Regions from separate parts of the Pantoea sp. GABEPS69 genome, predicted to be linked through region 3. Evidence: predicted binding sites of a transcription regulator. Region 3 holds the regulator's gene; each other region holds the start of a gene.
What was found. The regulator LexA, encoded in region 3, represses DNA repair genes until DNA is damaged. The targets are predictions, from matches to a motif close to TNCTGTATGTACATACAGNA.
Positions count from the first base shown of each region.

Region 1: sulA (SOS-induced cell division inhibitor SulA) is a predicted target of LexA. The motif match lies at 7,659-7,678, and genes of this name have one in related genera.
Region 2: umuD (translesion error-prone DNA polymerase V autoproteolytic subunit) is a predicted target of LexA. The motif match lies at 3,078-3,097, and genes of this name have one in related genera.

Region 1 is NZ_CP118618.1:2,587,568-2,597,956, reverse strand. It holds gene pqiB (intermembrane transport protein PqiB) at 1-1,614, shown strand, start outside; gene pqiC (membrane integrity-associated transporter subunit PqiC) at 1,611-2,177, shown strand; gene rmf (ribosome modulation factor) at 2,455-2,622, shown strand; gene fabA (bifunctional 3-hydroxydecanoyl-ACP dehydratase/trans-2-decenoyl-ACP isomerase) at 2,680-3,198, opposite strand; gene PVE98_RS12790 (Lon protease family protein) at 3,266-5,023, opposite strand; gene matP (macrodomain Ter protein MatP) at 5,186-5,653, shown strand; gene ompA (porin OmpA) at 5,726-6,793, opposite strand; gene sulA (SOS-induced cell division inhibitor SulA) at 7,147-7,638, opposite strand; gene PVE98_RS12770 (TfoX/Sxy family DNA transformation protein) at 7,848-8,459, shown strand; gene yccS (YccS family putative transporter) at 8,456-10,389, opposite strand, start outside.
Region 2 is NZ_CP118621.1:21,048-31,436, forward strand. It holds gene PVE98_RS23255 (hypothetical protein) at 1-271, opposite strand, end outside; gene PVE98_RS23260 (ParA family plasmid-partitioning AAA ATPase) at 268-894, opposite strand; gene umuC (translesion error-prone DNA polymerase V subunit UmuC) at 1,344-2,615, opposite strand; gene umuD (translesion error-prone DNA polymerase V autoproteolytic subunit) at 2,617-3,057, opposite strand; gene PVE98_RS23275 (single-stranded DNA-binding protein) at 4,099-4,647, shown strand; gene PVE98_RS23280 (conjugation system SOS inhibitor PsiB family protein) at 4,797-5,339, shown strand; gene PVE98_RS23285 (DNA cytosine methyltransferase) at 6,280-7,713, shown strand; gene PVE98_RS23290 (type II restriction endonuclease) at 7,748-8,956, opposite strand; gene PVE98_RS23295 (DUF5983 family protein) at 9,714-10,091, shown strand; gene PVE98_RS23300 (succinate dehydrogenase flavoprotein subunit) at 10,170-10,319, shown strand; gene PVE98_RS23305 (hypothetical protein) at 10,325-10,389, shown strand, end outside.
Region 3 is NZ_CP118618.1:3,731,764-3,742,152, reverse strand. It holds gene psiE (phosphate-starvation-inducible protein PsiE) at 1-374, shown strand, start outside; gene ubiC (chorismate lyase) at 444-956, shown strand; gene ubiA (4-hydroxybenzoate octaprenyltransferase) at 987-1,853, shown strand; gene plsB (glycerol-3-phosphate 1-O-acyltransferase PlsB) at 2,168-4,591, opposite strand; gene PVE98_RS18200 (diacylglycerol kinase) at 4,720-5,088, shown strand; gene lexA (transcriptional repressor LexA) at 5,195-5,809, shown strand; gene dinF (MATE family efflux transporter DinF) at 5,940-7,262, shown strand; gene PVE98_RS18185 (CsbD family protein) at 7,443-7,655, shown strand; gene zur (zinc uptake transcriptional repressor Zur) at 7,704-8,225, opposite strand; gene PVE98_RS18175 (conjugal transfer protein TraF) at 8,671-9,921, shown strand; gene dusA (tRNA dihydrouridine(20/20a) synthase DusA) at 10,033-10,389, shown strand, end outside.

The DNA.
Region 1 (10,389 bases), 1.1 Mb from region 3:
GTCGACCAGATTAAACGCTGGTCGCCGGTCTGGATTGTCCCCATCGTGACGCTGTTGATCGGTGGATGGATCCTGTTTTACCACTTCAGCCACCTCGGGCCGGAAGTGACCCTGATTACGGAAAACGCGGAAGGTATCGAAGCGGGGAAAACCACCATCAAAAGCCGCAGCGTTGACGTCGGCGTGGTGGAAAAAGCGGAGCTGACCGACGACCTGCATCACGTTGAAATCACCGCGCGGCTCAACTCCGGCATGGAAAAGCTGCTGCACGGCGACAGCGTGTTCTGGGTGGTGAAGCCGCAGATTGGTCGCGAAGGGGTAACCGGTCTGAATACGCTGCTCTCCGGCGCCTATATCGAACTGCAGCCGGGCAAAAAAGAGGAACCGAAAGAGCGCTATGAGCTGCTCGACGCGCCGCCGCTGGCGCCGCCGGACGCCAAAGGCATCCGCATTACGCTCGACAGCAAAAAAGCGGGACAGCTCAACGCCGGCGATCCGGTGCTGTTCCGCGGCTATCGCGTCGGTACCGTGGAGACCAGCACCTTCGATACCGATAAGCGTATGATGACCTACCAGCTGTTTATCGCCGCGCCCTACGATCGGCTGGTGACCACCAATGTACGTTTCTGGAAGGACAGCGGCATCGCGGTGGATATGTCGGCATCGGGCATGCGCGTCGAGATGGGCTCGTTGACTACGCTGTTCAGCGGTGGCGTCAGTTTCGACGTGCCGGACGGCTGGGATTTAGGCCAGGCGGCAGCGAACAACGCTGACTATCATCTGTTCGACGATCAGCGCAGCATCCAGGATTCGCTCTACACTAATCACGTCGATTTCCTGATGTTCTTCACCGATTCGATTCGCGGCCTGCAGGTGGGCGCGCCGGTTGAGTTCCGCGGCATCCGTCTGGGTACGGTGGCGCAGGCGCCCTTTATGACCGAAGGGGTGAATCAGGCGTTGAATAACGACTATCGCGTGCCGGTGCTGATCCGCATTGAGCCTGACCGCTTTACCGCCAGACTGGGTCAGGACTTTAACCTGGAGCAGCATCTGCAGGACGGCAAAAAACGCGGCCTGCGCGCCTCGCTGAAAACCGGCAACCTGCTCTCCGGCTCGCTCTATATCGATCTCGACTTCTACGATAACGTGCCGGCCTATAAAGGCCCGAACAAAATCGCAGGCTACGAGATCATTCCGACCACCAGCGGCGGCCTGAGTCAGATCCAGCAAAAACTGGTGGCGGCGCTCGACAAGATCAACGCCTTGCCGCTTAACAACGTGGTGACCGAGGCGACCGGCACGCTGAAAGAGAGCCAGCGCACGCTGCGTGAAATGCAGGGCACGCTGAAAAACCTCAATCAGATCACCGCCAGCCCGGCGATGAAAACGCTGCCGGAAGATATGCAGCAAACGCTGCGCGAGCTGAATCGCAGCATGAAGGGGCTGCAGCCTGGCTCACCGGCCTACAACAAGCTGGTGGGCGATATGCAGCGACTCGATCAGGTGCTGCGAGAACTGCAGCCGGTATTGAAAACTTTGAACACCAAGAGCAACGCGCTGGTCTTTGAGGCCAAACCGGGTCAGGATCCACAGCCAAAGAGGGCGAAACAGTGAGAAAAGGAGCCGTTTTTTGCGCCGCGCTGCTGTTAAGCGCATGCAGCAGCACCATCGATAACACCTATTACCAGCTGCCGTCGAAGCCGGCAGCGATGCAGGTACGCAGCGGCGGCGAAGCGCAGCCGCCGGCGCTGTGGGTTCAGCAGGTGGCGGTACCGGATTACCTGGCGGGCAACGGCCTGGTCTATCAGACCAGCGACGTGAAGTACGTTATCGCCGCCAATAATCTCTGGGCCAGCCCGCTGGATCAGCAGCTCCAGCAAACGCTGGTGGCGAACCTGAGCAAGGCGCTGCCGGGTCGACTGGTTTCCGCCGCGCCGCTGGGCGAAAAGCATGACACGCTGAGCGTGACCGTAACCGGATTTCAGGGCCGCTATGACGGGCGCGCCGTGGTGAGCGGCGAATGGGTGCTGCAGCATAATGGTCATGTGGTGAAGCAGGGATTCGACCTGGCGCTGCCGCAGAACGAAGATGGCTATGACGCGCTGGTGCGCACTCTGGCTATCGGCTGGCAGCAAACTGCGCAGCAAATCGCCAATGCAGCGATAACCACAGAATAAAATTCGCTAAAGATGTTGCTCAGCCCCTGGTTGTCGTCAGCGAAAAGCGGCGGCGATCGGGGGCTTTTTTGTTGCCGCTTCAGGGCGATAAGCGAACCTGCAACTTTTCGCAACAGAGAAACAGAACGATTTAGCGTCAAAATGATGACACTGGCGTGAAATTTGCGCATTGACCTTTCGAGGCAGGGCAGGTAGAACTTAATGGTGGCTGAGTAATAATTCGCCACTCTATTTCTTTCCACCAGATTCCACAGACCTGATATGAGGGATACGGAGTATGAAGAGACAGAAACGAGACCGCCTTGAACGCGCTCATGCACGTGGCTACCAGGCCGGTATTACAGGACGCTCAAAAGAGATGTGTCCGTATCAGATGATTGAGGCTAAGTCTCACTGGTTGGGAGGTTGGCGACAAGCCATGGAGGACAGGGCGGTTACGGTGTAATCGACCGTCAGGAAAAGGAAGAAACCTCCGCGCTGGCGGAGGTTTTCATTTGCGCTATCAGAAAGCGTTGGTGTCTTTGAACAGACCGACTTTCAGATCGCTGGCAGAGTAAATCAGGTTACCATCAACGAAGACTTCGCCATCGGCGACGCCCATCACCAGCTTACGGTTAATGACGCGCTTGAAGTGAATGCGGTAGGTCACTTTTTTCGCGGTCGGCAGCACCTGGCCCGTGAATTTCACCTCGCCGACGCCCAGCGCGCGGCCTTTGCCTTCGCCGCCCAGCCAGCCCAGATAGAATCCTACCAGCTGCCACATCGCATCCAGACCGAGACAGCCCGGCATTACCGGATCGCCGATAAAGTGGCAGGCGAAAAACCATAAGTCCGGATTGATATCCAGCTCGGCTTCAACGAAACCTTTGTCGAACTTACCGCCATCTTCGGTCATCTTGACCACGCGGTCCATCATCAACATGTTGCCTGACGGAAGCGGCGGACCGTTCTCGCCAAACAGTTCACCGCGACCTGACGCAATCAGGTCCTCTTTGCTATAGGATTCGCGTTTATCAACCATGTTTTCAATAAGCCTTGTTTTAGTGAAGCACGAAGTTTAGCGAACAGCTGTACGCTGAGCAATTCAATCAGTTCTGGTTAAACCAGTTTAGCCAGCGAAGCGGCCAGGGGCGATGACTCGCTTCCTGCTGATTGAGTTGGGTAATACGATCCTGAATCCGGCGCAGCAGCGCGTCGCCGTTATCCTCTTCGCTGCGCCAGACCACGCCGGTCAGCAGCGGCAGCGCCTCATCGGCGCGATCGATCGCCCAGATATGAAAACGGCCCTGTTCAACGGCGTCGACCACTTCCTGACTCAGGCAGAGGTGACGCACATTGCACGCCGGAATAATCACGCCCTGCTGGCCGGTCAGTTCGCGCTCGTTGCAGATAGTGAAAAAGCCTTCGATCTTCTCATTTAGGCCGCCTACCGGCTGAACGTTGCCGAACTGATCGACCGATCCGGTTACCGCAATCTGCTGATTAATCGGCTGATTAGCCAGCGCGCTGACGAGAGCGCAGAGTTCCGCCAGAGAGGCGCTGTCGCCGTCGACTTCCGAGTAGGATTGTTCAAACACCAGCGAAGCCGAGAAGGGCAACTGCTGATCGAGCTCCAGCTCGGCGATAAGATACGCCTGCATAATCATCATGCCTTTGGCATGGATGTTGCCGCCCAGTTCAGCTTTGCGCTCGACGTCGGTAAACTCGCCGTCGCCCGGATGCACTACGCAGGTAATGCGCGAAGGTTCGCCCCACGGGCGCGGATGGCCCGGAAACTCCACCACGGAAAGACCGTTGATTTGACCGACGACTTCGCCTTCGGTTTCAATCAGGATCTGCTTCAGCAGAATTTCGTCGCGCATGCGCTCGGCGAGGAAGGCTTCGCGCCAGGTGCGCACGTCAAGGGCGCTGACCAGCGCCGCCTCGTTAAGCGCATTCTCCTGCGCGAAGGCTTCGCGCATCTGACGTAATAGCCAGCGCGGGCAGAGCGGCAGCACTTCCTGATCGCCGGTGTAACGCACCGCTTCGCGGATCAGCGGCGGCCAGAAATCGGCCTGCGGAGCGGGCAGTCCCGCCTGCAGCGCGACATCCTGCGCCCAGCGGCACCAGGCGAGCATGTCGTCTTCATCGACAATCTGCATGTTCTCTTCGAATTCAGTATAGATCGCCATCTCGTGCAGTTCAGGATCGCTCTCCTGAAACGCCGCCAGCGCATCGCGGTCGCCGCAGAGCACCAGTTTCAGGCTAAGCGGAAGCGGGGGAACAGAGACCGGCAAAGGATGACGTTCATCGGGCGACTGCCATTCCAGACGGCCCAGCTGGATAGCGCGTTTCAACCGCAGCCACAGCAGCGGCTGCGCCTGCAGGGTGCGCAGCGACAGCACCAGCGTTCCACCGTTGGCGCGGTGAATCAGGCCTGGCTCAAGCTGCAGTCGGTCGCGGTGCAGGCGCACGCAGCCGAATAGCTGATCGTTTTCAATCCACTCTGCGAACTGAACCTGACCGCTGCCGGTAAAAGGATGCGAGGCATCGCCGGGCGGCTGAAGGGTCACGTTATCCGCGATGATATGATAATGTCCGCCGAACAGCTCAGTGGATTCGTCAGCGATACGCTCCATCTGGCGCGCGATAAGCGCCAGGTAGTCCAGGTTCTCCTGACTACATACCAGCAGAAGGGGAAAGCTCTCGCTTTGCTGATCGAGGCAGGCCAGCGCATTCAGCAAACGCGGCTGTACCGTCGCCAGGCTATCGGTCTCTTCTTCGGTAATACGGGAGAAAACGGACGCGTATCCGGTAATATTCGGCTGCAGGTCTTGCCAGGAAAGTTGGGAGCTGGTCAAAATAATCGCATTTGGTTAATTAAAGAAAAGCGGGATTATACAGGAAACCCCTTTGTTAAGCACTGCATGGTTCGGATTAACCCTGAGACATACAACGCCTTTTTCCTTACTGCATCCAGCAAAAAAACTGTTATTCTAAATTTGTTACGCGGTCACGATGAGATTCCGATGAAATACCAACAACTCGAAAATCTTGAAAGTGGATGGAAATGGAAATACCTGGTGAAGAAGCACCGGGAAGGCGAGCTGATCACGCGTCATCTTGAACTCAGCGCCGCGCAGGCGGCCGTGGATGAACTGCTCGCAATGGAAAACCGTCCGGTCGATGTGGCTGAATGGATCGCGCAACATATTCATCCGGACCTGGATAATCGGCTGAAACAGACGATTCGCGCGCGCCGCAAGCGACACTTCAACGCTGAGCATCAGCATACGCGTAAGAAATCGATCGATCTGGAATATCTGGTGTGGCAGCGTCTGGCAGGGCTGGCGCAGCGTCGCGGTTGCACGCTGTCGGAAACTATCGTTCAGCTGATCGAAGATGCCGAACGTAAAGAGAAATACGCTACCCAAATGTCGAGTCTGAAACAGGATCTGCAGGCGATTCTCGGCAAATCAGAAACGGGCAGCGACTAGCGCGGTGCGTTAAAGGATAAACAGCAGACATAAAAAAACCCCGCTTTGCGGGGTTTTTTCTTACGGAGTAACTTAAGCCTGCGGCTGAGTTACAACGTCTTTGATACCTTTCACGTCGATTTCTACGCGACGGTCCGGACCCAGGCAGTCGATCAGAGCCTGACGGCCTTTCACGCTGTCACAGGTGTTGCCGGTAACTGGGTTAGATTCGCCCATGCCACGTGCAGAGATCTTGTTAGACGGGATACCTTTAGATACCAGGTAGTCAACCACTGACTGAGCGCGTTTCTCAGACAGTTTCTGGTTGTACTGCTCAGAGCCGATGCGGTCAGTGAAGCCCAGAACGACGACTGAACCATCTTTCGGATCCATTGAGCTCAGCTGGCTGTACAGCTGATCCAGAGCCTGCTGGCCTTCCGGCTTCAGGGTAGATTTGTTGAAGGTGAACAGCACGTCAGACTTCAGGGTGAAACGCTTGGTTTCAACAACTGGAGCCGGAGCCGGAGCCGGAGCTACAACCGGTGCTGCTTCATCCTGACCGAAGCGGTATGAAACGCCTACGCTCAGCATGCCGTTGTCAGGACGTGCGCCAACGGTCTGTGCGTCGCCGATGTTGTTAACCCACTGGTAGTCCAGACGAGTTGCCCAGTTCTGAGTCAGAGCGTATTCAACACCCACTGCTGCCAGCGGAGAAACGCCGGTGTCGTGGTCGCTGATGCGGCCGTTGACAGCGTTGTTCTGAGTTGCGTCAGCGCGCCATACCATACCACCCAGACGGGTGTAGACATCCAGATCGTCAGTGATCGGATAGCTCAGTTTAGCAGCCAGCTGAACGCCCTGTGCTTTGAATGCGCCGTTGTTTACGGTGCCTTTGTTCGGCATACGGCCAAGCCAGTCGTAACCCAGCTCGAAGCCCAGGTACGGGTTAGCCTGGTAACCTACGAATGCACCAGCGCCAAGCTGAGATTCGTGAGTCGGGCCATTATTGTTGCCATAACCGTTACCGTAGTAACCAGTATCGTGATACTGAGACCAGCCCAGTTTAGCACCGGTATACCAGGTGTCATCTTTCGGAGCGGCCTGCGCTACGGTAGCGAAGCCAGCCAGTGCCACTGCAATTGCGATAGCTGTCTTTTTCATTTTGCGCCTCGTTATCATCCAAATAGGCAATGAGCAAAAAGGGATGCTCTTGGTTGTAATCCTTCGCCGGGTTAATACGCTCGCTTATGACTCTACCGATTAAAAAACGGAGATTATTGAGCACCCTGGCGAGGTAAAGTCTACAACGAGATTGGAAAGTTACAAGTATGATGTGAGGGGATGCTGCAAAAAAACAGGGCTTTATACACATATTCTAACATTTTGCCCGGCCTTAATGCCGTCGCGCTTTAAGGCAAAATGCAGCTAAACCATTGTCAAAGCTGGAGGGAAAAGAATCAGTGGCTTAGCTGAAACAAAAAAGGTAAATGGCGCGAGAAAAATCCTATTTTTACTTAATGAAACAAATCCGACTGAATTTTTAGTCCTTTATTTGGTCGCAGCGTGCGTTCGGTCGTCCCATTTGGACGCATAATCAACCCTAGCGCTTTGCCTTCCGCCGCAGCCTGTTCTAATTCGCGCCGCTCTTCCTCATCCAGATCGTAAGGTATCCACGCCAGCACGACGCTGTAATTCCCTGTGCGCAAAGCTTTAATCATCGCCTCCACAGAGGTGCAGCGCTCGGAATCCGCGACGTGCATGCTTTTTTCCAGCGGCAGACCCGACTGCTGCAGCCAGGCGCGATTGAGCTTGTGCGCGGGCGTCAGCCACAGCTGCCAGCGAGACTCCTGGCTGAGCTGTTGCAGTAACGGCAGCAGCAACATTTGCATCATGCCAGGCTGTTCGCTATAGCGCAGTTCCGTAATCCAGCCGCTGTGCTGCGACGGTTTGGTAGCGGATACGTGACGGTGAGCGAAGCCTGCATTATTAAAGTGTTGGGTGCGCATAAGTTAACCACTCAGCATTGGACTGTATGGATATACAGTAATGACTTCCTGGATAAAGATCAACCTCAAATTTGGAAAACGGCTCGCAAAAAAGAGAGAAGGTCGGGCTCGAACAAAAGAATTAATTGAACCCTTAATTGATTTTTTCTATATCTCTAACGGATTGATAGTGATGGTTTTTTATTAATTGCACACAAGGAGAGCGTGTCATGAAAAAACAGCACCCTGTTGTAGAACGGTCCCGCAATCGTCTGGCCGCGCTAGGCCACATCGAGTCGCGCACTCAGTTCGGCGGCTATGCGCTGGCGGTGGAAAAAGTCGTTTTCGCTCTCATCAATGACGACGCGCTCTATCTGCGCGCCAGCGAAGCGCTGAGGAAATATGCAGCGCGGCAGCCGATGCAGCCGCTGGTGTTTCGCAAGCGCGGCACCGAGGTGAGCCTTAACTACTATCGCGTCGACGACGCGCTCTGGAGCGATCCTGACCAGCTGTTGTCGCTCTCCGCCGCTTCACTGCGCACCGCCCGACAGGAGACGCTGGCCAAACAGCGGCCGCTGCGGCTGAAAGATCTGCCCAACCTTAGCCTACGCATGGAGCTCTTGCTGCACGAGGCGGGGGTGAGGACCGTGCGCCATCTGAGGGAGCTGGGATCAAAACGGTGCTGGCTCAGGCTCAGAGCGATCAATCAGCACATCGGCTTTAAAACCTTGCTGGCGCTGGAAGGGGCAATAGAAGGGCGTCATGAAGCCGCCCTGCCGCAAACGGTCAGGGCGGAACTGAATGAATGGTATCAGGAGACGTTAAAAGGCGATGCTTCTTAAGGCTCCGCCAGCGTCCGGCGCAGACGGGCGATCTCCGGCAGCAGGGCGACCAGCAAGCCGAGCTGCTGCAGCACCAGCGGAGCGCGCGTCTCCTGATTGGCAGCCATATCGCTAATGCGCTGCGTTAGCGCGCTCTGCATCGCTTCCGCTTCGGCGTCGCTCACCACCTCGGTTTGCAGCACATCTTCGACATAGCAGACCGTATCGTCGAGCAGCGTCAGCAGCGCGCCGTCGTTCAGCTTATCGCGGTGCGCGCCCAGCGCAGAGATATAGCTCAGGAAAGAGTGGTTCAGGCAGAGCAGCTGGAAAGCGGACTCTTTATGTTTCTGCTGCGTTCGCGACTCGCCGCTCATATTGGAAACCACCGAAGCCAGCTCCGCATCGGCGTTGTGGGCGTCGCGGCGCGCGATACGATAGGCGAGGCGGTTGTCTTTTCCCTGGTGATACTGCTCCATAATCGCATCCAGATAGCGGCAGTTGGCATTCAGGGTGCGCGTCGCCACGGCGGGCAGCTGGCGAAAACGCCAGTCGGGCCAGATAAACGCCACCGCCAGCCAGGCGAGCGCGCATCCCAGCAGCGTGTCCACGATGCGCGGCAGCGCCACCTCGAATCCTTCTCCCAGCAAATTAAAGCAGAGCAGCACCAGCAGCGTAATAAACAGCGTCGCCTGCGCGTACTGCACCTGACGAAAGGCGAAAAACAGCACGCCGCTGACCACGATCAGCACCAGCTGGCCTTCGGTCGACGGCACCAGCCAGAGCACCGGCAGGCCGATGGCGATGCCCGCCAACGTACCGCCGATACGCAGCGCGAGCCTGCGCCGCGTGGCGTTATAGTTAGGCTGGCAGACAAACAGGCTGGTAAGCAGGATCCAGTAGCCGCGATCGAGGCCGGTAATCTGAATAAAGCCGTAGCCGATACAGAGCACCACCGTCATGCGCACCGCGTGGCGGAACAGCGCCGAGGCGGGCGACATGTGTCGGCTCAGACGCAGGCGAATGTCGCTCCAGCCGCTGAGCCCTTCGCGCGACAATCGGTTATCGCCCGCCAGGTTTTCGCTGGCTAAAGACTGCTCAGACTCTATCGATCCCAGCTGCGCGTCGATGGCGCGCAAATTACGCAACAGCCAGAACAGCGGGCGCAGATGAGGCGCGTCAGGCTCGTTTTGCTGCAGGCGCTCCAGCGCCGTCTGCAGGCGATCGAAGGCGCGCTCGAAGCGCGGGTCATGCTCCCAGCGCTCGCGCAGCAAAATACACTGAGAGAGCTGGCGGCACGCCTGCGCCTGCATATTCAGCAGCCGCTGAAAGCGGAACAGGATCTCGTTGTAGCGCCAGTCGTCGCGCAGCAGATGATACTGCAGATGAGAGGAGCTGGCGCGCTCGTGGATATCCTGCGCGACAAAGTAGTAGTGCAGGCTGCGGCGGGTGCTGCGCGATCCGCGATCGCCGCGCAGGCGGCTCTGCAGCGTGCTTTTAGTCAGGTTTAGCTGCGCCACCAGCTGGCTGTTGACCATCGCGGTGCGGATCAGGGTGGCGTCATCCTGCGCCTCGCCGTCGGGATCGAACAGATTCGCCTTGGCTTCAAGGTACTGCGCCAGCTGCGCGTAGCTCCCCGCCAGCTGTTCCTGCACCGGCCGCACCGGGAACATCAAATGGCCGAGCAGCGTCAGCACGTTGTACCAGAGCGCCCCGACCAGCAGCAGTATCGGCTGCATATACCACTGCGAAAAAAGCCCGATGCCCAGCATGGTGTAAACCGCAATCAGCAGCGCGCCAAAGGCGATGGTGGCGTAGCGCTGGCCGAGCGCGCCCAGCAGAATAAAGCCCCAGGTGGAGAGCGCCAGACCGGCCATAAAGGCCAGCGGATGGGGAAACAGCAGCTCTACCGACACCGAGGCGATACAGAAGCAGAGCAGGGTAATCAGCAGAT
Region 2 (10,389 bases), on a different replicon from region 3:
GTTCAGATCGCTCATTCTGGTGGAGCTTTTCGAAGGCCATAACTGCTGCCCGAACCACATCTGAACGATTAACACGATGACCTGTATTGTTCATTTCATCACGGATGCAGTTATCAATCGATTTCAGGTTTGTGTCTGCGAAAGAGATGCTTACCGGCTTGGCCTTAGTTTTAACTGTGCTGACTTTCTCCGGCACGACATTCAGGCCAGCCGTGCCGCCGTTAATAAAAGCATTTTCATCTTTTGGTGGAGTGTTCGCTCGGTTTTTCACAGGATCACCTCTTTAACCAGGGCTGCAACTTCTTCGCGAGCTTTGTCATTCTGGGTTTCAAATATTGTCAAAGACTCTGCCCAGGCGTCCCTGTGAGCTTTACGATCGCAGATACGCGACTGGGCCAGTTGCATCTGTGGATAATCAGCAAGCACTTCTGCAGCCTGATGAGCTTCGTTCACAAACATGTTGGTCGGAGCCATATTCAGAACCAGATAACCTTTGACATTTTCATTGAAATCTTTGGCTGCGGTAAAAACTTCACAGGTATGAGGCACAACATCCAAATCCATCTGTGAGGGTCGCAGTGGAGAGATAAAGACATCTGCTGACATTAAACCGCTGCGCATTTCTGCACTGTCTCGTCCTGCACAATCGGCAATGACATAATCATAGGATTTTGCATGCTCCTTGAGCATTGCCTTGATGTTACCTGTCGCGCCTGTCACTGGAATGTGAGGTAGAGATTCAGGTCGGTTGTTATACCAGGTAAGTACCGATTTTTGGTCGTCGGCATCGACAATAATGACCGATTTACCGGTTGATTTCAGACAGGCAGCAATCGAAACCGCCAGAGTGCTTTTACCGACACCGCCTTTCTGGCTGCCCAGAACGATGATCATAACAACCTCACTAGTTAATAAGTTATCTCCTTATGATAATATCAATATGTTATCTTAACAAGATAATTTTATGCTAATAACTTGTTGTTTTATAAGTGTTTAACAACATACTAATTTGTTATGTTGTTAATTTCCTTTGTGGTTATGTAAATGCGGACGCAATGCTGTATTTTCGTACGCAGCTCATAGTACTGAAGCAACTTCTGCTTCTTCTTCTCAAAGAATAAGCTTCCCTGTGATGAAGGCATTACCGTAGCAACCTGACCTGTTCAAGAGGACAGCCAGTTCTGTTAATGAAAACCATCAGTCCCAATGCACCACTAAAAAAATAAGATAATATCTTGTTATCCTAATAAGATGTGCGAGGCTGACTTGACGATATTGTTATCTTGTTAAGATAATTTCTTAATAATTTATTATTTTATCTTCTTGCTAACTCTTATCGATACTCAGCAAACTCTGGCTGTCGGGATATCACCCCAGCTCGTAGTCCAGGCAGGGGAAAGTAACTCCCGCTTCATCTTCCAGTCAGGGTCAATTCCTTTACCCGCAAAGCCTATGCTGTAGCGGCCGGAACGGTTCATGGAATCCATCAGGCTCATCAGCGCTTCACTGCCTGCGCGCGGCGCCTCATCGTCAAACAGGTTCAGCTGCGCCACACCGTTCGGCCGCAGCTCGCTGAGCATGATCCCCGCCTTCGCATACCGAAAGCCCGGGCGCCAGATAGCGTCCAGAGAGTTTACCGCTGCCTCGATGATGTTGCGCGTGTCCTGCGTGCACACCCTCAGTTTCACAAACGCTGTGTTACCGTAGCCGGGCTGCCCGGTATCAAAAGGCGACGTGCGGATGAAAACGGAAACGTGGTGACAGAACTGGCGATCTTCACGCAGCTTCTCCGCCACGCGTTCAGCGTACGCGCAGACGGACTGACGCATCGCGTCATATTCCGTGATGCGCTCGCCGAAGCTGCGGCTCACGACAATCTGTTGTTTGGGCGGGGGCGCATCCTCCATCGGGATGCAGGATTCACCGTTGAGCTCGCGTACCGTTCGCTCCAGTACCACACCGAAATTCTTGCGGATGAAAGAAGGGGAGGTGCGTGCCAGGTCAAGCGCCGTTGTCACGCCGAGCAGCTGCAGGCGTTTTTCAAGCCGGGAACCTACGCCCCAGAGTGCACCCACGGGCTGGCGTGAAAGTAGCGTCTCTGTCCGCCTGGGGTTGCCCGGCGTGAGCGCCAGCACCCCGCGAAACTGCGGCCACTCCTTTCCGGCCCACTGCGCTGACTTCGCCAGCGTCTTCGTCGGCCCCAGGCCGACGCCGACGGTCAGCCCGGTGCAGGTTTTAACATGGTTGCGGATCATGCGGCCAAAATCCTCATAGGGCATGGCCATTTCCATGCCGCGACAGTCGCAGAACCCCTCATCCACTGAATATACCTCCAGACGCGGCACAACTTCCTCGATGCAGGACATCACCCTGGTGCTCATTGAGTGGTATAGGGCGTAATTGCTTGAAAAGATATGGATTTTCTCAGGGAAATGCTGATTCTTTATCTTGAACCACGGATCGCCCATTTTCACGTACTTTTTGGCTTCCTTACTGCGCGCGATAACGCAGCCGTCGTTGTTAGACAGGATGGCCACCGGCGCATTTTTCAGGTCGGGCCGGAATACCTTCTCCGCGCTGGCGTAAAAGCTGTTTACGTCAATCAGGCCAAACATGTCAGTTCCTCTTGCGGGGGGTATGCACGAAGTGCGCCACTACGCCGAAGATCTCAAGCGTGTCCGGGTCTGGAATGATAACGGGATAGGCGGGATTCATGGGCTGCAGAACGGGCCCCTTCGGTGTAAGCAAAAGGCGCTTTACCGTGAATTCGTCGTAAAGCTCGGCGATAACCACGTCGTTGTGCTCCGGCGTCAGGGAGCGATCGACAATAAGCAGGTCGCCGTCGTACAGGCCAATGTCCTGCATGCTGTTGCCCTGCGCGCGCAGGAAAAAGGTGCTTGCCCGGTGGGCTATAAGATATTCGTTTAAATCAAGCTCCTGTTCCGCGTAGTCCTGACAGGGTGAGGGAAACCCGCAGGGCACACGTTCCAGGAAAAGAGGCCTGAAGCTGGGCGGCGGATTGTCCGCCGGGTGCATCAACTCAAAGGCGTTAAACATAGCTAAAATCCCTATTAAAGCGCTGTATGTATTTACAGTATTATTGGCTGGCTTCCTGATACGCGCAAGAAGTCGCTTGATCCTCATCGTCGGGAAGAAAATACAGCCATTGATTTATAAAGATTTACAGCGAAACGACAGCTCATAAATTAACCGTTTGTTTGCATGCACCATCGGGAAAGGGCTGCAGATGTTTATCCACAGCTTTACGCGCGGGATGTGCAGGGAAGATGTGGATAAGGGCCCCCTTCGGCTCCCCTGAACGGGTCGTCAGCCCCATTCAGCTAACCGGCAGAGCCGGTAAGCTTCACCGGACCGCGCGACGCGTTCCGGGCCTGCCGGCTGGGGTCTAAGGGCTGAAGGCAAAGCGTGCTGGCGGTCGTCTGAAAAGACCATTGCAGGGTTTTTAAGCGAAGCCTGTTGTGTATGATTAATGTTCATTTTCAGGGAGCTGTCGCATAAGGAGTATGTCTTGAAACCCTTTCAACCCGCCTTTCTCATTCTCATCTGTATTTGCCCGGCGCGCGTGCGCCGGGAGGCTGCCGGCTGAACTGCTGCCGGCAGTACCGCATAAAACCCGGACCAGACACATACACGGCAGGGCAGGGGCTGCAGCCAGCCCACAGGCTGGCGCGAACCGCGACGGCCTGAATCCGCCGTCGCTCTGAGGCGCAACGCCGTTTCGCTGCCGCTCAGCCGCCGTTGCCGCTGCATCGTGCTGTGCTTTTCCGCCGGACTTCACCGGTTTAAGTCCTTTCGCCGGGGCTGAGACAAGCACAGGCGCCGTGGTCCTCCAGGGTGAAGTGAACGCCGGGAAAATTTATTTCCGGCCACTGCGCCAGACCGGAAATAAATGTCCCCGTCGCCCTGGACGCCTGCCGTCACCCGCGCTGGTTTACGCCCTCGCGGCGAAGGATCTCAAACGGGTGAAGTGAATACCGGAGGAAAAAACCAGCCGATTTCCACAAAACGTCAACACCGCGGCTCCCGAAACTCAACGGGTGACGTGGTTTAAAACCCAACTGCATGAGGAGAACGAACATGGCTTCACGGGGCGTCAACAAGGTCATTCTGGTCGGCAATCTGGGGCAGGGACCCGAGATGCGCTACATGCCAAACGGCGGCGCCGTCGCAAACATCACGCTGGCGACGTCGGAAAGCTGGCGCGACAAGCAGACCGGCGAGAGCAAAGAGGTCACGGAGTGGCATCGCGTGGTGCTGTTCGGAAAGCTCGCGGAGGTGGCCGGGAAGTACCTGCGGAAAGGTTCGCAGGTCTACATCGAGGGCCAGCTGCGCACGCGTAAATGGCAGGGCTCGGATGGACAGGACAAATACACCACGGAAGTCGTGGTGAACGTTGGCGGCACCATGCAGATGCTGGGCGGGCGTGGCAGTGGCGCCGGCGGACAGACCGGACAGCAGTTCAGCGGGCAGCAAAACGCTCAGCCTCAGCAGCCGCCTGCAGCAAAAGGTAACGGCGGCAAAGGCGGTAAGGGCGGTCGCAGCGCGGATCAGCCGCAGCCGGAACCTCAGGCACCGCCGCAGGGTAATTATCCGCCGGCAGATTTTGACGACGACATCCCGTTCTGAATGACGCGGCTTTGCTCACGCGAGGCAGCGAATCAGGTGAAAACAGCAGGTAAACGAAGCAGAAATGCGGCCGGAACGGCCGGGATGGTTGCCCTGGCGGAGCTGTCACTCCGCGCAGGGCATGACAATCAAATTATGAGGAACTCGATATGTCAGCGACTCAGTCTAAAGAAAAAATTCGTAACGGCAAGACCTCCGCGTATTACGGCCGCCAGCGCGGCGGCTACCGCAGCTGCTGCGGTAGCGAACTGACACGCGATGAAAGCGTGACACTGCAACGTCTTAAGGCATTCACGCCGGGCGACTTTGAGGCCTACAGCGCGCGCGGTGAGGCGTTTCGCCGGCGGCTGTGCGGGACCGTACTGAATGCCCTGCAGCTCAGTAATGCCTGGCTTACTGACTGCGAATGCCGGGGAGAGTGGGGCGGGGTGTTCCCGGTTCATCTCCGCCTGACGCACCGAAAAAATCCGCTCGTCACGCTCGACATCCTGAGCCCGGGCAGCGAGTCGCCGTTCTGGCACGGGCTTATCTGGATAAATCCCGATCACACAGGGCTGTACGTTCTGAACACCGAACAGTTTGAGCCGGAAAGCATCGGCCGGCTGCTGACGCGCATTGAAGAGATGGTCTCAGCGGGCATTACGCCAGCGGAAATCGTGGCGGTACTGGGCAGAAAAGGAGCGCGCGTATGAATACCGTCATGATAGTACCTGCAGCGCCTCCCCTTTATCCGCAGCGGCACAGGGTCTGCAGGCTGCACAATGTATTTTCACGCCCTGCGCAGTCTGTAGCCCAGGCGAGGATGGCAGCAAGAAAGGATAACGCATGCCCCCCTGTACTCACGTTGCTGAGCCTGCCTGAGAATACCGGGCGGCCCGCTTCTGTAGCGTCAGAACGACGAATTTCACTGGCAATGATGCACCAGGCTGAAGCGCTGGAAAGACTTATCTGTGAGGCCGAAACGGCGCTGGCCAGCCAGTCAGTTCGCACATACCGGCAATGGTACTCGCACTGGCGGCGTCGTGGTGTACGGGTGAACGATCTGCTGGATATGACGTGGGTGTGGCGCCAGAGTGCCCGGACTGATTGAGAATAGAGAGCATTCTGTCAGTCAACTGTGCGCCTGCATGAAGACAGAATATCTCGACCGGTCAGACCTGTTAATGTTTTAGGCTGTGGCGCCGATAGTGTTCAAATCCTTCACCAGGGATACACATTGATGGCAAATCCGTTTTGACGATGCTTCACGGCATCGTCTTTTTTTTGCATTTCAAAAAGAACCCGCCTGAGCGGGTTTTAAACGGATTACAGCCCCGGGGGGATGGGGCGAGGGAGATAAGGATTATTTCTCCCTGTGAGGGTCAGAAACATCTTAGCGAAGTTAATGTGTTGCGTCGTGAATAAACCCGCTACTGAGGGATAATTAGGAATAACTCGCATAGCTGGAAAAGGCATGGTCACGGCTTAATTTTCACTGTGTCTGGCTGCCCTCTGCAAAGTGTTATCTGAGACCAGACCATTGAGTGTTCATCAGGCGTTCTGACATGACACTGTTTAAATATCCAGATTAATTCTTTCCCTCTGGGTCATATGAGTGATAGAGTTTCACCCATAAGACCCATTGGAGGCAATATGTCTGAATTTGAATTACTGGCACAGGATCTGCTTGAAAAAGCAGCCGTGGAAGAACAACTACGTCAGGAAAACGACAAAAAGCTCATCGGGCAGGTACTGGAAATCTATGACCAGAAATACGTAGCAGAGCTGCTCAGAAAAGTCGGTAAAAATGAGTGGAGTCGCGAGACGCTTAATCGCTGGATAAATGGTAAGTGCCCGCCAAAGTCGCTGACGTCAGCAGAAGAAGCGCTTCTGCGAAAAATGCTGCCGGAAGCGCCTGCGCATCACCCGGACTATGCCTTCCGGTTTATTGACCTGTTTGCCGGCATTGGCGGTATACGAAAAGGGTTTGAGGCCATCGGCGGTCAGTGCGTGTTTACCAGCGAATGGAATAAAGAGGCTGTGCGCACGTATAAAGCCAACTGGTTTAACGATGAGCAGGCGCACACGTTTAATCTCGACATTCGGGAGGTGACGCTCAGTGACAAACCTGACGTACCCGAAACCGATGCTTATGCCTACATTGACGAGCACGTGCCGGATCATGATGTACTTCTGGCCGGTTTCCCGTGTCAGCCGTTTAGCCTGGCTGGCGTAAGCAAGAAAAATTCACTCGGCCGGGCGCACGGTTTCGAATGTGAAGCGCAGGGAACGCTTTTCTTTGATGTCGCGCGCATTATCCGCGCCAAAAAGCCGGCTGTCTTTGTGCTGGAAAACGTCAAAAACCTGAAGAGCCATGACAAGGGTAAAACCTTTAAAGTCATTATGGAGACCCTGGACGAGCTGGGTTATGAAGTGGCGGATGCGGCTGACATGGGCAAAAGCGATCCGAAAGTCATCGACGGAAAGCATTTCCTGCCTCAGCACCGTGAACGCATCGTGCTGGTCGGTTTCCGTCGCGATTTGAATATTCATCAGGGTTTTACCCTGCGGGACGTCAGTCGTTTTTATCCGGAACAGCGACCGTCATTTGGCGAGCTGCTGGAGCCCGTGGTTGACAGCAAATATATCCTGACGCCGAAGCTCTGGGAGTATCTCTACAATTACGCCAAAAAGCACGCTGCTAAGGGGAACGGCTTCGGTTTTGGTCTGGTCAACCCTGAAAACAGGGAAAGCGTTGCCCGTACGCTTTCGGCCCGCTATCACAAAGACGGTTCTGAAATTCTGATTGATCGCGGCTGGGATATGGCTACGGGTGAAACAGATTTCGCGAATGAAGAAAATCAGGCGCATCGTCCACGCAGGCTGACGCCGCGTGAGTGCGCGCGCCTCATGGGCTTCGAGAAGCCCGACGGAAAACCTTTCCGTATTCCGGTATCGGACACGCAGTCTTACCGTCAGTTCGGGAACTCCGTAGTGGTTCCTGTGTTTGAAGCGGTTGCGAGACTGCTGGAACCTTACATCCTGAAAGCCGTTTCTGCCGATGCTGAGAAGGCAGAAAACATCTGAGTGCGTCTCCCGGCAGGGTATGCCGGGAGATTATTCAGGGAAGATCGGCGTAAAGCCCTGTCAACTCGGCAATAAAGGCGCCCAGCGTCATTAATTCTGCCCTTACCGCTTCCGGGTATTTTTTATGTAAGGACGACGGCACGACCAGCCTGACCCCTTCCGCCTGCATTTCCCTGTACTGCGCCTGTGACACCCCTTCCTGCAGCGTAAACAGGTGAACCGGAGAAATTCTGTGGGCTTCATTCAGTATCTGGCGCCAGCGGTCTTTACAGGTGGTTTTGACGGCCAGCATGCGCAGATTGTCTGCAGGGAACTCAGCGTCGTGATAAGCCTCGGCGGAGGGGAACAAAAAGTCGGGCTTTTTGTTCCCCTCTGTGACTGCCTGCGTAGCGAAATGCCGTAGCCCGTGCTCTATGAAAAGATGCTCCAGATGCAGCTCCAGTGACTTACCGGCCCGGGACTTACGGCGATTACTGACGGAGTTGGCCAGTGCAATGAATTCATCCACGGAGCCAAATCCTTTGCGGATGATGTCCAGAACGTGGAGTTCCTCAACCAGCAGAAAGATGTCGTACTCGACGCGCCGGCGGTCAACAAGCTGCTCATCCGGATCGTGTGAATTTTTCACGTAATGCCCGGCGGCATACTCAATGATTTCACTTCCTGACGGGAAGCGTTGCTGCCAGTCCGCCGGGATAACGTATTTATGATTAACGGTCGCCTGCTGCAGAGACAGGCCGCCCAGAATGCGATCGGCAGGCCCGGATATTAGCGTGCCGGGGAACACTTCACCGATAGCGGTCTCGATAACGTCCTCTTCGTCCGGGCTGACGCAGACCCAGATGTCTGCAGCCGTACTGTCCCCGCCGCGCTCATCAAGCCTGAAGGCCAGAATCGTCAGGGCCCCGGTGTTTTCAGGGTCCTGAAGCGGGCTGCCTCTTCCCCAGCGTGTGATACGTTTCTCATTCCGGGTTTTGCCAAAGTGACGGCTGTTGTAATAAATCGCCCGGGCCTCGCTGTCCGGACAGTCATGAGATGACACATGTGTGGTGAGAAAGACCGAAGGGTTAAGGTCGCGGGTGTGGTTTATAGACGGAAAGAGCTTTTCAACAATACCGGAAGGGATATAAAGCCCGACCTGATGGCTCCGGGTGGCGCCGGTGTCATTAGCGGAAAGACGTTTGATATAAAGAAAGTAATTTCCGCCTGCAATCTGAAGTAACCAGTTATGAAAAGCCGACATACACGTCCCTCTGTTGTCCTGAAATTCAGTTCGCCATTTTTTCATAGTCAGACAAAAGCAGCCAGTAAGGCTTACCTGACAATCACAGTGAAACTTAATATGAACCTCAGCACACTTTCTGCCGCTAATTTCTGAACAGACGCCTCTCGCCAGAAACGGGTGGCTCTGTGGACCAGGTAAAACCGGTGCTGACGCCCCGGTTATCTTCCGTCGCCTGTGCTTTCTCTCTCCGGGACGCTGTCTCCCGGCCTTCTCTTTATGCTTCCAGCTGCTGTACTGCAGAATATTTTCCGGCTTTTGGTTGATGAAGGTTAACAGCATGAACAGCCTGATGGCCCCCTTCGGCTCCCCGGCGCTGCCGGGTCGTCACCCCCACTGCGCTAACCGGCAGAGCCGGTAAGCTCCGCCGGACCGCGTTGCGTTCCGGGCCTGCAGGCTAGGGTCTGATGGCTTTAACAGACAACTGCTGCAGCGGGCCTGCGCCCGCGCCTTCACCGCGCCGGCATACTTCCGCCGCCGCTTTCATGTCGTCACGCCTTAACGGCGCGCCGGGCATGTGCATTCCCTTTCTGTACTGTTGGTCATCTCTCACCGGCTCTCTCGCGAAGGGCCGGGTTTCGCAACGTCGTCCGGAAAAAGCAAGGCTGAAGTGTACGGCTTCGCCGGCCCTGCTTTGTCCGATCGCCGTCGCGTGCACGCCCTTTGCCGCGAAAGGTCCCGACGAGAGATGAGTTAACCAACCTAAAGGAGAATCGGAATGCACACACAGAACGTCAACACCGCCGCTCAGGAACCCTCGGAAAGATGGGGGGAAGGGCAGGCAGCCACCAGCATCGAAAAATGCCTGATATTGAGCACCGCGCACATGTCCCTGGAAGACAGCGATCGGATTTACTGGCTCTCACGTCGTTCAGAGAAAGGGGACGAGGCGTGGATGTGGATACACGATACCGGCTATGGGCACCTTATATGTCTCGACATGAACGGAGACAGGCTCCGGTGGCTGCGTAATCAGGGTATTTCAGAAAGCCTCTGTTACCTGCTGGAGACGGTCTCACGGCTGTCCGGCACGCGCATGTTCCATTTCGACCGCGACGCAGACATCCAGCCGGGTTTTGTAACTTACGACTGGTAAAACACGCCAGTCATGCAGTCAGAAGCACCGGCGCGGCAGCAAACGCGCCGGTTAAAGCAGAAGCGAAGGAGTTAACTGATGCGTTACAGTAAGAAAGTTGAAGCGCAGGCGCAGCGTTTTGCGCAGGCTTACCGCGAGGGCAGACCTGCCAGCATGCAGGCGATGCGGTTCAGTGACTGGCCATGCTTTATGGCCACGGTCAGAAAATTACAGGGAGGTCAGGCATGAAAGGTATGAGTAATGCATTTCCGGTATCGCAGGGTGAGATTGTGCGCGTGCTGGGCCCGTGCTGTCACAT
Region 3 (10,389 bases):
TGGCGCTGCAATGGGTGCTAAATCTGGGACTGCTGGCGCTGGCGGTTATTCTGGCGGTGTTTCTGGGCAAAGAGACGCTGCACCTTGCCAACGTGCTGCTGAATGTTGGAGAACAGGCCTCCTCTTATCTGTTGATTGAGGGGATCGTTATCTATTTCCTCTACTTCGAATTTATCGCGCTGATTGTTAAATACTTCCAGTCTGGCTATCACTTCCCGCTGCGCTATTTTGTCTATATCGGCATTACGGCGATTATTCGACTGATTATCGTCGACCATAAAAATCCCTTCGATACGCTCTGCTACTCCGGCGCCATCCTGATTCTGGTGGTGACCCTGTGGCTGGCGAACAGCAACCGCCTGAAGCGCGAATAACTGCCGCCAGGTGTGCCCGTCGCGCCTCTGCGCTACACTGTTGCCCTCAAAATTGACGGGAGTGGTGATATGTCGCAAGAGGCGCTCAGCTTATTACGCGCGCTCAACTGGCTGCCATCTACGCATCCGACGCTGACCGCGCCGCTGCTGGACTGGCTGATGGAGGAAGACTCCATGACGCGCCGTTTCGAGCAGCACTGTCGGCAGGTGACGGTGCGGCCGATGCGCGAAGGCTTTATCAACGCCGATGAACTCACCGATGAAAGGGCGCTTCTGCCGGATGATGCGCGCTTCTGGCTGCGCGAGATCGTGCTGTGCGGCGATGACGAACCCTGGCTTATCGGCCGCACGCTGGTGCCGGAAAGCACGCTCAACGGCCCGGAACAGATGCTGCAACAGCTAGGGACGCGCCCGCTTGGCCGCTATCTTTTCTCCTCTTCGACCTTAAGCCGCGACTTTATCGAACCGGGCAGCGTCGGCGCGCTCTGGGGACGCCGCTCGCGCCTGCGGCTGTCGGGCAAGCCGCTGCTGCTGACCGAACTGTTTTTACCCGCCTCGCCGCTCTATCGCGACCTGGCCTGAGGACGATTAAACGTGGAAAAAAGCGTACAGATGAGTAAGTTTCAGGCCTATAGCCGCCTGATGCGTATTGATAAACCGATCGGCACGCTACTGCTGCTGTGGCCGACGCTGTGGGCGCTCTGGCTGTCGGATATGGGCGTGCCGCCGCTGTCGGTGCTGGTGGTGTTTGTGCTCGGCGTGTTTGTGATGCGCGCGGCGGGCTGCGTGATTAACGATTTCGCCGACCGCAAGGTCGACGGCTTCGTGAAGCGTACCGCCGGCCGTCCGCTGCCCAGCGGCGCGGTCAGCGAGAAAGAGGCGAAAATCCTGTTTGTGCTGCTGGGCTTGCTGGCGTTCGCGCTGGTGCTCACCATGAACCTGATGACGATTCTGCTTTCGCTCGGCGGGCTGGCGCTGGCCTGGTGCTATCCCTTTATGAAGCGCTATACCCATCTGCCACAGGTGGTGTTAGGCGCGGCGTTCGGCTGGGCTATTCCCATGGCCTGGGCTGCGGTTAGTGAGTCCTTACCATTAGAATGCTGGCTGGTGTTCCTGGCAAACATCTGCTGGACCGTCGCCTATGATACGCAGTACGCCATGGTGGATCGCGATGACGATATCAAGATCGGCGTCAAATCGACGGCGATTTTGTTTGGTCGCTACGACAAGCTGATTATCGGCCTGCTGCAGCTCGCAACGCTGGGTCTGTTGGCGCTGGTGGGACTGCTGATGCAGCTTAACGCTTTCTTTTACTGGTCGCTGCTCGGCGCCGCCGCGCTGTTTCTCTACCAGCAAAAGCTGATCGTTCGCCGCGAGCGCGACGCCTGCTTCCAGGGGTTTCTTAATAACAACTATGTCGGCCTGGTGGTGTTTATTGGCGTAGTGCTGAATACGCCGCCGTTTAGCCAGCTTTTTTAACAGCAAAAAGGCGACAAATTTGTCGCCTTTTGCGTCTGCTGGCAAGGTGCCAGCGCGGGAGAGAGGGCCCGATCGCAAAGACGCAAAAAGCGGCATCCCTGCCGGCTCGGCCCGCGCGTATATGCCCCTCATCCCTGAAGGGCACCCGTAAACGGGCCAACGCGTTGCGTTGTTCAAAAACGTTCCCGACGTTTTTATCCTTGTCGCAGGACGCTTTGCTCTTCGGTCCCTCTCTCCCGCTTATCAACCCGTGGAGCTGCCTGAAAAAAAGGGCGACATCTCTGTCGCCCTTGGTTTTTGCTGTCCGCGGCGGGCTACTCGTGCGCCACCGCGCTTTCGATAGTCAGCCGCACATCGCTGGTCACCAAATCGGCCAGAATATGCCAGGTAGCCTGCGTACGCTCGACGTCAGCGTCGCCAGTGTCGCTGATATAACCCTCATCGCGCAGCGTCAGCACCAGCGTGGTAAACACCGCCTTATCGAAAAACTCCGGCGCATTAATGCCGTGCAGCACCGAAAGACGCTGCGCCAGCATACGGCTCTCTTTCTCCAGCGTGCCGCGGTTGATGGTCGGCTTCGCGCTGAGGATCGAGAAGGTGATGGCGAAACGCTGCAGGGTCTCGCGGATGCCGGCGGCCAGCAGCTGCAGCGTGCGATAACGCGCGGCGGTGTGGCGCAGCTGTCCATCCTGCAGAGTAATCAGCCCCTGACGCGCCAGCTCCTGACAGAGGGCGCTCAGCAGCGCCGGCAGCGCGTCGATTTCCCAGCGCAGAAATAGCTCGCTTTTCAGCATCGGGTAAATCAGACGCACCTGGCGCAGCAGTTCGGCTTCGCTCAGGTTCGGGTGCTGCTGAATAATCGCGGCGATCAGCGACGGCATCACCAGCATATGGTGAATATTGTTGCGGTAATAGGTCATCAGCACCGCCTGCTCGCGCGGCAGAATGATGATGTCGCCGATATTGTCCTGCTCGGTTTCGAACTTATTCATGCTCATGGCATGGTTCAGCAGCGCTTCCGCTGAAAGCGGCGGCACCGTCGATTCCGGCGAATAGGGCACGTTGCGCAGCAGTTCGGTATAGCACTCAAGCTGCTCGATCAGCTGCTCGCGAGTTAGCGAACGCTGACGCGAGGCGAGCAGCGCGGTCACGCACAGGTTCATGGCGTTGGCGGCGCCCGCTTCGTTGATGCGCACCATCAGACGCGCCGCGATATCGTTTACAGTCGGCGTCAGCCAGCTGGGACGCTGCGGTTCAATCGGATCGATGGCGTCGCGCCACTCCGGCACCTGCTTGTTGAGGTAGTTCACCAGCGGCAGCGGTTCGCCGAAGTTAACGTAGCCCTGGCCCAGATTGCGCAGCTTACGCAGGCCGCGCACCATCTGCATAAAGCCTTCTTTCTCTTTCGCCGCGCCGCGCAGCTCTTTGGCGTAAGTGCCCACTTCCATAACGTGCTCATAGCCGATATAGATTGGCACCAGCGTAATCGGTCGCTTGCCGCCGCGCAGCATCGCCTGTAGCGTCATCGCCAGCGTGCCGGTTTTCGGATCGAGCAAACGGCCGGTACGTGAGCGCCCACCTTCAACAAAATACTCGACCGAGTAGCCGCGACTGAACAGCTCGCCGAGATATTCGCGGAACACGGTGGCGTAGAGTTTGTTGCCTTTGAAGGTGCGGCGAATAAAGAATGCGCCCAGACGGCGGAAAATCGGGCCGGCTGGCCAGAAGTTCAGGTTGATGCCTGCGGCGATATGCGGCGGCACCAGACCCTGGTGATAAAGCACGTAGGAGAGCAGCAGATAATCCATGTGGCTGCGGTGGCAGGGTACATAGACGATCTCATGGCCATCTTCCGCCAGCTGGCGCACGCGTTCGCCGCCGTTGACGTTGATGCCCTGATAGAGACGGCTCCACAGCCAGCCCATCACGCGATCGGTGACGCGGATCGCTTCATAGGAGAAGTCGGCGGCGATCTCTTCCATCATCTCGACGGCGTTCTGCTGCGCCTTCTCATGGGAAAGCTTTTTACTGCGCGCCTCTTCTTCCACCGCTTTTTCAATCGCCTTGGACTGCAGCAGCTTGTTGAAGAGATCCTGACGCGCCGGCAGACGCGGGCCGACCGCGGCTAAACGCTGGCGTGCGAAATGAATGCGCGCCACGCGCGCCAGTTTCTGCGCGATCGATTTATCGGTGCCGTGCTGCGTCGCCATCCAGCGCAGCGAAACCGTGGGGGAAAAGCGCACAAAGCTGTCGCGGCCGTGCCAGATGATAGCGAAGAACTTCTCAACCCCGTTAAGCTCGCGCAGGTGCGGCGTATCGTCGCCCTGAACCTCGCGGCCAGGCGCGCGCCCGAACATCACCGAGACCGGCAGCATCTGGATATCGAGCTGAGGATTGTTGCGGTGCAGATCGAGATACTCGTGGAAAATTTTCACCGATTCCGTATTCGGCCCGAAATGGGGGAATACGCGCGGGCCATCGTGGATAAACACGTGGCGCGGCAGCAGCGCGCCGTCGATTTCCAGCGGCGACAGCGGATCGGGCAAATTATGCTTCAGACACTGCTGGCGCAGCGTCAGCAAATCCGCCTTGGAATCGTATGGCAGCACGTACATAATCGGCCGCGTCGGATCGAGTCCATGTTCGGAGACGGGATCGCCCGGAATAGCCTTCGTTTTTACCAGAATGGAAAGTGGTAAATTCAACAATTTATAATAAAGTTTACGCCAACCTGACATAGACAACATGAAGCCTCTTGTTAGCAAAGCGCCGCAAGCATATCAGAAAGTGCTGCGAAGATCTGTGGTGGTGCCAAACGCACCTGGCCCAGACATTGACGTCAAACAACTAAAAGGGTTCCCTCGCAATGGCAAGTAATACCACCGGTTTACTCAGGATAGTGAAAGCGGCAGGCTACTCGTGGCAGGGGCTACGCGCCGCCTGGCAGCATGAGGCCGCGTTTCGTCAGGAAGCCACGGCCGCCATCGTCGCCATCGTCATCGCCTGCTGGCTGGATGTCGACTCCGTCGCGCGCATCCTGATGATCGGATCGGTGGTGCTGGTGATCATCGTCGAGATCCTTAACAGCGCCATTGAGGCGGTGGTCGACCGCATCGGCCAGGAGCGGCATCCGCTGGCGGGGCGGGCGAAAGATATGGGTTCCGCCGCCGTCTTGCTCGCTATCATACTGGCGCTGTTTGTCTGGATCGCGCTGCTCTGGACCCATTTGCGATAGCCTTTCCAGAATTGCCCAAACGGCTGTTATTTCCCTGGGTTTTGGTTTTCATTTCGCCAATACCTGTATATACTCACAGCGACTGTATAAACAACCAGGGGGCGGGATGAAAGCATTAACCACCAGGCAGCAACAGGTTTATGACCTGATTCGCGACCATATCAACCAGACGGGCATGCCGCCAACGCGTGCGGAGATCGCCTCGCAGCTGGGGTTCCGTTCCCCCAACGCCGCCGAAGAGCACCTTAAAGCGCTGGCGCGTAAAGGTGTTATCGAGATCGTTTCCGGCGCATCACGCGGCATTCGCCTGCTGATGGAAGAGGAAGAGTCCAACGGACTGCCGCTAATCGGCCGCGTCGCCGCCGGCGAGCCGCTACTGGCGCAGGAACATATTGAAACGCACTACAAAGTCGATCCCGACCTGTTTAAGCCCTCTGCTGACTTCCTGCTGCGCGTCGCCGGTATGTCGATGAAAGATATCGGCATTATGGATGGCGATCTGCTGGCTGTGCATAAAACGCAGGATGTGCGTAACGGTCAGGTCGTCGTGGCGCGCATCGATGACGAAGTCACGGTAAAGCGCTGGAAAAAGCAGGGCACCGTGGTTCATCTGCTGCCGGAAAACAACGACTTCGAGCCGATTATCGTCGACACCCGCACGCAGTCGCTGACCGTCGAAGGTCTGGCGGTAGGCGTGGTGCGCAACGGCGAGTGGCTCTGACCGCTGGCCTTCAGACGCCTGCATCCCTTCGTCAGGCGTCTGTACGATAATCTTTTCACGCGCCTCCTGCGGCTAATGTCGCGCCGGGGCCGCCTCGCTTCTTTTTACGTTTTCAGGCATGGACCGGCTGATGCGTCTCTTCTCTGCTGACGACCGACAACTCTGGCGGCTGGCGCTGCCGATGATCCTCTCCAATATCACCGTACCGCTGCTTGGCCTAGTGGACACCGCCGTTATCGGCCATCTCGACAGTCCGGTTTACCTTGGCGGCGTAGCGATTGGCGCGACCGCGACCAGCTTCGTCTTTATGCTTTTACTCTTTCTGCGCATGAGCACCACCGGCATCACCGCGCAGGCCTTTGGCGCACGCGATACGCAGGCGCTGGCGCGCGCCCTGACGCAGCCGCTACTGATGGCGCTGCTGGCGGGCCTGCTGTTTATCCTGCTGCGCGAGCCGCTCAGCGCGCTGACAGGTCGGCTGGCGGGCGGCGATCCGCAGGTGCAGGAGCAGGCCGCGATCTTTATTGATATCCGCTGGCTCAGCGCGCCGGCGACGCTGGCTAACATGGTGATCCTCGGCTGGCTGCTGGGCGTGCAGTATGCACGCGCGCCGGTTGTGCTGCTGGTGGTGGGCAACGCGGTCAATATTCTGCTCGACCTGTGGCTGGTGCTCGGTCTGAAGTGGGGCGTGGCAGGAGCGGCGAGCGCCACGGCGCTGGCGGAATATGTCACGCTGGCGGTTGGGCTGGCGATGGTGTGGCGCGTACTGAAGCTACGCGGCATCTCGATAGCGATGCTGAAAGAGAGCTGGCGCGGCGATATCAGCCGCCTGCTGCGCCTCAATCGCGACATTATGCTGCGTTCGCTGCTGCTGCAGCTCTGCTTTGCATCGCTGACGCTTATCGGCGCGCGACTGGGGCCGGAGATTGTCGCCGCTAACGCCGTACTGCTGATGTTTATCACCTTTACCGCCTATGCGCTCGACGGCTTCGCCTACGCGGTGGAAGCCGTCTCTGGCGAGGCCTACGGCGCGCGCGACGGAGAGCGACTGCTGTCGGTGTGGCACGCCGCCTGCCGACAGGCGGGCATGGTCGCGCTGGCCTTTGCGCTCATCTACGCGGCGAGCGGCGACGCTATTGTGTCGATGCTGACTTCGCTAGAGTCGCTACGGCAGCTGGTGGATCGCTATCTCATCTGGCAGATCGTTCTGCCGCTGGCGGGCGTATGGTGCTATCTGCTGGACGGCCTGTTTATCGGCGCGACGCGCGGACGCGAAATGCGCAACAGTATGGCGATGGCCGCGCTTGGCTACTTCCTGACGTTGCTGACTCTTCCCTGGTTAGGCAATCACGGCTTATGGCTGGCGGTCACGGTGTTTCTTGCGCTGCGCGGCGTTTCGCTTTGGCTGATCTGGCGGCGCGAATGGCGCTTAAATCGCTGGTTTCAAAGTTAATTTACGCGTGCTGCGTCAACCGTAAAACGCAGCGCCTGACGGATTATTCTGTATTTATCCGCCAGTTGCCGATTCGTCTACTACAATTACCTTACAACAGCGCGACACAGCAGCGCTTTGTATTGTCGTACTGCCAATGTGTGGTGGTATGTAAAACTAAGGATGACGTGGAGGTCTGACATGAATAAAGACGAAGCGAGCGGTAACTGGAAGCAGTTCAAAGGCAAATTCAAAGAAAAATGGGGCAAGCTGACCGACGATGACATGCAGGTTATCGAAGGCAAACGCGATCAGCTTGTCGGCAAAATTCAGGAACGCTACGGTTACGCTAAGGATGAGGCAGAGAAAGAAGTCTCAGACTGGGAAACCCAGAATAAAGATTACCGCTGGTAATCTCCTCGCTCAGGATTGACCTGAGCGACCGGCACAGGGAAGTGCCGCTTAGCCTCTTTTTCCGCGCTTTTTCCCTTCAGACTCATGATCGTGACTACAGCTATCCTGATGCGTACAGGCTTCGACTTCCGCACAGCTGGTGCAGAGTCCATGCGCCTCAATCACGCTATGCCGTAGCGTAAAGCGCGCCTCGCCAGCCAAATCGGCAATGATATTTTCGACGCCCTGCGCCTGTTTTTCAGTGACTGCCGCGCAGCGATCGCATACCAGCATCACCGAGGTATGCGCCGGTGCCTCAAAATGATGACAAACCACGTAGCTGTTGTTTGATTCCACGCGATGGATAAAACCCTGTTCCAGCAAAAAATCGAGCGCGCGATAAACCGTCGGCGGCTTCGCCTGCGGCTCGCTGGCGCGTAGCTGATCCAGCAGGTCATAAGCGCTAATCGATCCATGCTGCGCCGCCATCAGACGTAACACCTCAGCGCGCTGCGCGGTCAGACGCACTCCGCGTTGCAGGCAGAGCTTTTCCGCCTGAGTCATGATTTTTTCTGGCGTCATTGTCGACATGGTGATTCTCCGCTAAAAACGAGATGTTATCTTATCACAGCAGACGCGCTTGCGCTTAAGTTGCGCGCTTTCAGTACAATCCCTGTCATGGTCTATTAATATCAATGCATTAGACCGGTATCCGGTTGATGAAGTTGTTCCTGTAATGCTAATCAGTGCCAACATCTTTGAGACATAAAATAACAAAATTATAGTTTTGCTTTACAACTCACTAGGTTAAGCACTAATGTTCATGAGGCCTTAAGCAACTGCTGGCCTTAATATCCTTTTTGACTACCCCGCTAAATAATAAAAGCGCCGATTTGTAGCTAAAACATCCAATCCGGCGAATAACAGTGCTGTTACGACTGAATTCACAGCAATGAACCGTTAGCCGAGATTCACAATAGCGCTAACGACAAATTCCGATGATGAATGTTTTCCTGATCAAGGTGATGGCAGACAAATGGCGAACAAAACCACCCGGCGCTCTGCGCTTTTATATCCTGCTGTTTTAAACGCGCTCTTTATCTCTTCTTCCGCTATGGCCGCGGGGACCTGGTATGACGCGCGCAACGACGCGATGGGCGGTACAGGCGTTGCGTCCTCTACGTGGAGCTCCGCCGTGCTGGCGAACCCGGCGCTGATGACGCGCGCGCAGCCGGACGATAACGTCGGCATTATTTTTCCTTCTGCTGGCCTGCAGATTACCGATAAAGACAAGATGGTCGATAAAGTCGATGACATCAGCGATACCGTCGATCGCTATCGTGGCGTAATCAATGGCCTGACCTTCCGCGACTATCTTAACGGCTATCCGCAGCTGAAAACGGCGTCGCGAGACGTGGCGAACCAGCTACGCGACCTGCGCGGCAACAAGGCCAACGGCACGGCGGGCGTCGCGCTGGCGGTGACCGTTCCCAACGAAACGCTGCCCTTCGCCTTTATCACTAAGGCGTATGGCACGGTGCATCTGCGCGCCAACGTGGCGCAGAGCGACATCGCCTATCTCGACGGCGTGGCAAACGGCACCGTTACTCCCGTTCCGGGCGACCAGAATAACCTGCGTTCCAGCGCAAACGGACTGGCGGCGCTGGTCACCGACTACGGCATCGCCGTCGCGCACGAGTTCAGCGTGGCGGGGCATCCGGTTTCGATCGGCGTCACGCCGAAGATCCAGAAAACCTGGCTCTATAACTACACCGCCAGCATCTACAACTACGATAAAAACGACCTCAACGGCAGCCGCTACCGCAACGATAATACCGGTTTCAACATCGACGCCGGTTTAGCGACGCCGCTGAGTGACAACTGGACGCTGGGCGTCACCGGACAGAACCTGGTGTCGCGCGATCTGAAAACCAAAGAGACCAACGGCTATCGCGACACCTACCAGATCCGTCCGCTGGTGACCTCTGGCCTGTCGTGGAACGGCGGACCCTTTACCGCGGCGCTGGATGTGGATCTTACCGAAACGAAACGCTTTAAATCGGAAGAGAGCAGCCAGTACGCCGGCGTCGGCGGCGAATACCGCGTGCTGGACTGGCTGGCGCTGCGCGCCGGTTACCGCGCGGATATGAAATCCAACGATGAAAATGTCTTTACCGCCGGTTTCGGCGTGTCGCCGTTCAACAAAGCGGTGCATCTGGATCTGGCGGGTTCGGTAGGCGACAACAACACCTGGGGCGCGATGATGCAGCTCGGGTTTAACTTCTAATCGGTGATTCGCAGCCGTCTTTAGGCCGGGCGATGCAGAGTCGCCCGGCACCTTGTTAATGTGCTATCATTGCGCAGATTATCATCACCCTTAACGGATTTTCTGCGCTTCATGAGCAATTCTTTCTCCTCGCAACGTTTTTCCATCGCGCCGATGCTCGACTGGACCGACCGACACTGTCGCTATTTCCACCGTCAGCTGACTGGCGACGCGCTGCTCTACACCGAAATGGTGACCACCGGCGCCATTATTCACGGCAAGGGCGACTACCTGGCCTACAGCGAGGCGGAACATCCGGTCGCGCTGCAGCTTGGCGGCAGCGATCCGGCGGCGCTGGCGCAGTGCGCGAAGCTGGCGGAAGAGCGTGGCTATGATGAGGTAAACCTCAACGTCGGCTGTCCCTCCGATCGCGTCCAGAACGGGCGCTTCGGCGCCTGTCTGATGGCGGAAGCGTCGCTGGTGGCCGAG